DNA from 3 places in the Ramlibacter sp. JJN2-2R genome. Region 3 is predicted to be linked to each of the others. Evidence: predicted binding sites of a transcription regulator. Region 3 holds the regulator's gene; each other region holds the start of a gene.

Region 1 (2,256 bases), 600 kb from region 3:
CGATCGAGACCGGCAAGATGGTCATCTACCCGATCGTGGACAACGTCGACGGCCAGGGCAACCAGCTGGTGAACTGGGTCGCGGAGATCCAGCGCCCCGGCGCGGCGATGAACGACTGGAACCGGGGCGGCTCGCCCGAGGACTTCGTCGGCCTGTTCGACGACTGGCGCTTCGACTGGCTGGACGTGCCCGCGCTGATCCGCGGCGCGTCGCAGGTCTTCGAATACCCGATGGTGGACCGGGACCCCGTGCAGCGCTGGACGTTCGGGCGCGTCACGCTGCTGGGCGACGCGGCGCACCCGATGTACCCGCGCGGCTCGAACGGATCCGCCCAGGCCCTCATCGATGCGCGCGTGCTCGCTGCCGAACTGGCGTCGGGCGACGTGGCGGGCGCGCTCGCGCGCTACGAGGCGCTGCGCCTCGGGCCCACCGCCAAGGTGGTGCAGACCAACCGCACCGTGCCGCCGGACTTCATCATCATGAAAGCCGACGCGCTCAGCGGCGGCAGGCCGTTCGCCGGCTCGGTGGACGACGTGATCAGCCAGGACGAGCTGCGCCGCATCTCGGACGACTACAAGCGCGTCGCCGGCTTCTCGCTCGAGAGCGTCGCGGCGCCGCCGGCGGGCTAGTTCAGGTAGCGCGGGCGGCTGCCGCCCTCGGCGGGGTCGGCCTCGTTCACGGCCGCGGGCACGGTGAACGGCTCGCGCCACTGCGCATGGGCCAGCGCCTGCTCCAGCAGGTGCAGCAGGCCCTGCATCAGGCGCGCATCCAGGTCCAGCTGGAACCCCCGCGGTTTGTCGCCGCCGGCGACGGATGCGCGCTCGTTGAGCGACAGCCGCGTGCGGCCGCCGGACAGCGACGAGGCGTCGACGTCGGTCACCAGCAGCGGCTCGGCGCCGAAGGGCAGGGTGGCCTGGTCCTGGTACGGGGTGTCGAAGTCGGCGCGCTGCAGGAACTCCTCCTTGCGGAACTCGGCCAGCATGCGGCGCAGTTCCTCGTCGGCGCCGTCCAGCGCGCTGCCGGCCGCTTCCAGCTTGAGCAGCTGCTCGGTCTGCAGCCGGCTGATGAGCGGCCACAGGCCCAGCATCAGGCGCCGGGTGAGCCACAGCCGCATCTCCTCGCCGCCGGTGCTGCTCACCCGGAGCAGCAGGCGGTCCTGCTCCGCCTGGTAGCTCACGGACAGCTGGTGGATCTGCATCCGGTTGATTTTAGTCAGCCCGTCCGGGCCGCCCGGGGCGGAACATGACCCTTGAAAACCTGTGGCCAAGCCCAAGTTCGGGAAGGAACGGAGATTTCGCCCATGCGACTCGACAAGCTCACCACCAAGTTCCAGGAAGCGCTGGGCGAGGCCCAGAGCCTCGCCCTCGCCAACGACCATGCCTACATCGAGCCCGAGCACGTGCTCGTGGCCATGCTGCGCCAGGAGGACGGCCCGCGCGCGCTGCTGCAGCGCGCCGGCGTGAACGTGCCGGGCCTGCTGGCGGGCGCCGAGGCCGCGATGCACCGCCGCGCGCAGGTCCAGGGCCAGGAGCAGGTCCAGATCGGCCGCGACCTGGTGTCGATCCTGCAGGCCGCCGAGAAGGAAGGGCTCAAGCGGGGCGACGAATACATCGCCAGCGAGCTGTTCCTGCTGGCGCTGGCCGACAGCAAGCAGGACATCGGCCGCATCGCCCGCGAGAACGGGCTGTCGCGCAAGTCGCTCGAATCCGCGGTGGACGCCGTTCGCGGCGGCCAGAAGGTCGACAGCGCGGAGTCCGAGGGGCAGCGCGAGGCGCTCAAGAAATACTGCCTCGACCTCACGGAGCGCGCCCGCCAGGGCAAGCTCGACCCGGTGATCGGCCGCGACGAGGAGATCCGCCGCGCCATCCAGGTGCTGCAGCGCCGCACCAAGAACAACCCGGTCCTGATCGGCGAGCCGGGCGTGGGCAAGACCGCCATCGTCGAGGGCCTGGCCCAGCGCATCGTGGCCGGCGAGGTGCCCGAGACGCTCAAGAACAAGCGCGTGCTGTCGCTCGACATGGCGGCGTTGCTGGCCGGCGCCAAGTACCGCGGCGAGTTCGAGGAGCGGCTGAAGAACGTGCTCACCGAACTGGCCAAGGACGAGGGCCAGACCATCGTCTTCATCGACGAGCTGCACACCATGGTTGGCGCCGGCAAGGCCGAGGGCGCGATGGACGCGGGCAACATGCTCAAGCCGGCCCTGGCGCGCGGCGAGCTGCATTGCGTCGGCGCCACCACGCTGGACGAGTACCGCAA
Region 2 (2,256 bases), 160 kb from region 3:
GATGCACCTGGTGAGCCGCGAACGCCAGGACATCGAGCTGGGGGGCGACACCTTCCGGCTCGAGCCGGGGCAGTCGCTGCACACCGAGAATTCGCACAAGTTCAGCATCGAGGGCCTGCGGCGGCTCGCCGCGCAGGCGGGCTTCCGGCCGGGCCGGGTGTGGACCGATCCGGATCGCCTGTTCAGCGTGCACTGGCTGCACGCGCCCGACTGAAGACAAGGAGCGAAGGGCAATGAAGGCCACCTGGAACGGAGCGGTGATCGCGCAGAGCGATGACACGGTGCTCGTGGAAGGCAACCACTACTTCCCCGAGGACTCGCTCGACCGCAAGTACGTGAGTTTCTCCAACCACCGGACCACCTGTCCGTGGAAGGGGCAGGCGAGCTACTACTCGCTGCTCGTCGACGGCGAGCTGAACGCCGACGCCGCGTGGTACTACCCGGACCCCAAGCCCGAGGCCGAGATGGTGCGCGGCCGGGTGGCGTTCTGGAAGGGCGTCAAGGTCGAGCCCTGAAGGGCGGCTGCCCCGTCGTCTGCGGGGCCGGTTTTCGCCATCGCTCGAGCCGAGAGTTGTCATTGCGGGCTCGACCCGCAATCCAGCTCCAATGGCAACCAGAGCCCCTGGATGCCGGGTCAAGCCCGGCATGACGAAGTGGGTGGCGTGTCCTGGCCGCTGGCCGGAGGCGAGTGCTCGTCATTGCGGGCTTGACCTGCAACCCAGCTCCAATGGCAACCAGAGCCCCTGGATGCCGGGTCGAGCCCCGCATGACGGAGCCATGGAGCGACGGGGCACGGCGGCCCCGCCATGACCGACACGCCGCGGCCGTCTTTCAGTGGCAGGCGCCGCCGCAGCCCGTGATCGCCTCGGCGGGCAGGGCCGCCGGCTGCGCCAGCTGGCCGCTGCGCAGGTCGTAGCCGACGCCGCGCAGGTGCAGCGCCAGCGCCGCATCCATCGTCTGTGCGTGCTGGGGAAACCAGTCCGCCAGCTCGCGGATCATCTGCCGGATCGGGGCCAGCTGGCCTTCGCCGGCCAGCCTGGCGCCTTCGCGCAGCACCTGCAGCACGACCTGGTGCTGGGTGGCGTGGCAGTTCACGCTCGCAAACCCGGTGTCCCGCATCCAGGCGTCCTCGCGACCGAAATGGTCGGCGGTGTGAGCCACCAGCTCGTCCCACCGAGCGGCCACCTCCGCGTCGCCGGCGGCCTCGCAGCGGGCCAGCAGGTCCACGAATTCGCGGTGGGTGTCGTCCATCACGTCGAGGCCGAGTTCGAGGGCCTCGGACCAGGGCAGTCGTGCCATGGGGCATGTCTCCTTTGCAGCGCGGCAGGGTAGGGCCGGCGCACGGCGGCGGCCTTGATCCAGGTCATGCACCGGCGAACGATCGCGTCGCACTCGCGGGGCCGCGTCAGGGCGCCGCCGCGAAAAAAACGCGCGGTGCGGCCGCTCACGGCGCCGCACCGCGGCAGGGAACGCGGCCCGCGGCGGTAAGCTCGCCCCATGCTGCTCACCCCTTCGTACTCGGCGGCCAGCGAGGCGCCGTCGCTGCTGCGCTCGCGCGGCTATGCGGTCGTCAGCCCGCACGGCGTGGCCGAACTGGCGGGTTGCGCGCTCGCGCAGCTGCAGGCGCTCGTGCCCTCGTGGGACGACCTGCCGCCGGACACCTACCTCAAGGACGGCGGGCGCTACCGGCGCCGACGCCACTCGTGCTTCGTGGTGCAGGACGACGCGGTCCGGCAGGCGCCGCACCGCGCGCACTGGCAGCCGGTCGAATACAACGCCCTGCACGGCGGCATGCAGCGCTGGTTCGAGCCGATGCGGCCCGGGGTCGCGTCGGCACCGGCGTGGGACGGACTGCTGCGCGGGCTGGCGCGCGTGTGCTCGCAGCTGAAGGGGCCGCAGCCCTGGTTCGTCGAGGCCCACCAGTTCCGCATCGACACCACCGACGGCATCGGCCGGCCCACGCCCGAAGGCGCGCACCGCGACGGCGTCGACCTGGTGGCGGTGTTCCTGGTCGCGCGCGAAGGCGTCAAGGGCGGGGAGACGCGGGTGTTCGACGCGCACGGCCCGGCGGGCCAGCGGTTCACGCTCGGCGAGCCGTGGAGCCTGCTGCTGCTGGACGACGAACGCGTGATCCACGAGACCACGCCGATCCAGCCCACCGCCCCGGGCGGGCACCGCGACACGCTGGTGCTGACCTACCGCGCCGGCGGCTTCCAGGGCGACTGACCGGCGGCGCCAGCCCCGGGCCGGCGCCGC
Region 3 (2,256 bases):
CCTTCTCGGCCGCGATCGGGGTCGTGTTCGGCTACTTCCCCGCCCGTCGCGCCGCCCGCATGGATCCCATCGAGGCCCTGCGCCACGAGTGACGGGGCCTCCCCGAGGCACGTGCGGCCTAGGAATCGTCCTAGGCCGCCTCGGCGGTCCGCCCGGCCGTTTTCCGGAGCACTCCGAGCCGCGGTTCGGAGCCCGCCGATGTCGGACGGCGGCGACGCCGGGCAAAGTCCATCCCATGCCCAGCGCCATGCATCACGTGAGAGTGTTCCTCGCCGACGACTCCGCCGCCATCCGCGAGCGGGTCGCCCAGCTGCTGTCGGTGCGCGAGATGGACATCGTCGGCCAGGCCGAGACGCCGCAGGGATCCATCGACGGCATCCTGGCCGCCCGGCCGGACGTCGTCGTCCTGGACGTGCAGCTCGAGGGCGGCACCGGCCTGCAGGTCCTGCGCGCGGTGCGCCAGGCCGAGCCCGGCATCGCCTTCGTCGTCTTCTCCAACAACTCGGCGCCCGCCTACCGCAAGCGGTACCTGGGCGAGGGCGCCGACCGTTTCCTCGACAAGAGCAGCGAGTTCGACCAGCTCGCCGCCGCCGTGGCCGACGTCTCGGCCCGTCCCGTGCACTGATTTCCCAAGGACCAACAATGAACAACACCGCGACCCTCGAAGCAGCCCGCCCCGCGCCGATGAAGTTCATCCCCGTGCGCGACACCCGCGCCCCGGCGCCGACGACGCTGACCACGCTGTGCTCGAGCTGCCACCTGAAGGACCTGTGCCTCCCGTGCGGCCTCACGGGCAACGAGGTGGAGCGGCTGGACGGCCTGATGTTCGGCCGCCGCAAGGTCAAGGCCGGACAGACGCTGTACCGCGAGGGCGAGGGGTTCCACAACATCTATGCGGTGCGCAGCGGCACGTTCAAGTCCAGCCTGACGCTGGCCGACGGCCGCGAGCAGGTCAGCGGGTTCCACATGGCCGGCGAGCTGATGGGCCTGGACGGCCTGGCGCAGGGCCGCCACGCCAGCAGCGCCACGGCGCTCGAGGACGCCGAGATCTGCTCGATCCCGTATTCGCAGCTGGCCGAGCTGTCGGTGGGCAGCACCAACCTGCAGATGGTCATGGGCCGCCTGATGAGCCGCGAGATCGTGCGCGAGCACAGCCTGATGGTCCTGCTGGGCAGCATGAACGCCGAGGAGCGCCTGGCCGCGTTCCTGATCAACATCTCGCAGCGCATGAAGGCGCGCGGCTACTCGCCCAGCGAGTTCCACCTGCGCATGACGCGCGCCGAGATCGGCAGCTACCTGGGCATGAAGCTCGAGACCGTCAGCCGCACCTTCTCGGCCTTCCAGCAGCAGCGCCTGCTGGAAGTGGACAAGCGCCACATCCGCATCCTCGACCTGCCGGGGCTGACCCGCGCGCTCGAAACGCGCGTGCACTGAAAGCGAGGCCAGGATGACCACCCACTCCGCCCTGCAGGTCCTGCGCGACGAACACGGTGCCGTGGCCGCGGTGCTGCGGTCGCTGGGCATGATGCTCGATCGGGGCCCGGGCGACGCGCCCGGCCGCTTCTTCGACGTGATGCGCGCGATGCTGTTCTACATCGACGAATTCCCCGAGCGGCTGCACCACCCGAGCGAGTCGAACCTGCTGTTCCCCAAGATCGCCCGCGCCCGGCCCGACCTGATGCCGGTGATCCAGAAGCTCGAGGCCGACCACATGCAGGGGGAAGGGCGGGTGCGCGAGCTGCAGCACCTGCTGCTCGGCTGGGAGCTGCTCGGCGAGCCGCGGCGCGCGGCCTTCGCCGCGGCGCTGGGCGCCTACGTGGAGTTCTACCTGGGCCACATGCGCGCCGAGGAGACGCTGCTGCTGCCCGCCGCGCAGGCATCGCTGGGGCCGCAGGACTGGGCCGAACTGGACGCCGAGTTCGCGGCCGGGCGCGACCCGCTCACCACCGACGTGCGCGATCCGAGCTACGACCGGCTGTTCACGCGCATCGTGCTGAGCGCGCCGGCGCCCGTGGGCGTGGGCCCCGCGCTGGAGCGCCAGGCGGCCTGATTCAGCGGCCGGACGGCCGCTCGCTGCGCGACTGGCGCCTGCTTTCCAGGTGCGCGCGCACGCTGTCGGCCCGGTCCCCGACGGCGGCGACGGCTTCCTTGACCTGCTTCTCGCTGGTGTTGAAGTGCCGGGCCCACGCGCAGACCGCGTAGTCCCAGGTCACGTCGATGCGTTCGTCCTTGCGGCCGCTCGATGTCCCGTTGCTG

Evidence for each region. Region 3 encodes FNR, which switches genes on or off when oxygen is low (the NO sensors DNR and NnrR bind a similar motif). Its sites were predicted from a motif close to TTGATNNNNATCAA; they were not measured.
Region 1: a site for FNR is predicted at 1,203-1,216, ahead of clpB (ATP-dependent chaperone ClpB). Genes of this name have one in related genera too.
Region 2: a site for FNR is predicted at 1,354-1,367, ahead of AC3ANR_RS07800 (bacteriohemerythrin). Genes of this name have one in related genera too.

Annotation. Positions count from the first base shown of each region.
Region 1 covers NZ_CM173226.1:2,025,377-2,027,632, forward strand. The annotation lists gene AC3ANR_RS10000 (flavin-dependent oxidoreductase) at 1-629, shown strand, start outside; gene AC3ANR_RS10005 (hypothetical protein) at 626-1,198, opposite strand; gene clpB (ATP-dependent chaperone ClpB) at 1,301-2,256, shown strand, end outside.
Region 2 covers NZ_CM173226.1:1,584,088-1,586,343, forward strand. The annotation lists gene egtD (L-histidine N(alpha)-methyltransferase) at 1-214, shown strand, start outside; gene AC3ANR_RS07795 (DUF427 domain-containing protein) at 234-515, shown strand; gene AC3ANR_RS07800 (bacteriohemerythrin) at 832-1,299, opposite strand; gene AC3ANR_RS07805 (2OG-Fe dioxygenase family protein) at 1,498-2,226, shown strand.
Region 3 covers NZ_CM173226.1:1,425,498-1,427,753, forward strand. The annotation lists gene AC3ANR_RS07000 (ABC transporter permease) at 1-92, shown strand, start outside; gene AC3ANR_RS07005 (response regulator) at 248-625, shown strand; gene fnr (fumarate/nitrate reduction transcriptional regulator Fnr) at 685-1,434, shown strand; gene AC3ANR_RS07015 (hemerythrin domain-containing protein) at 1,448-2,050, shown strand; gene AC3ANR_RS07020 (DUF3606 domain-containing protein) at 2,052-2,256, opposite strand, start outside.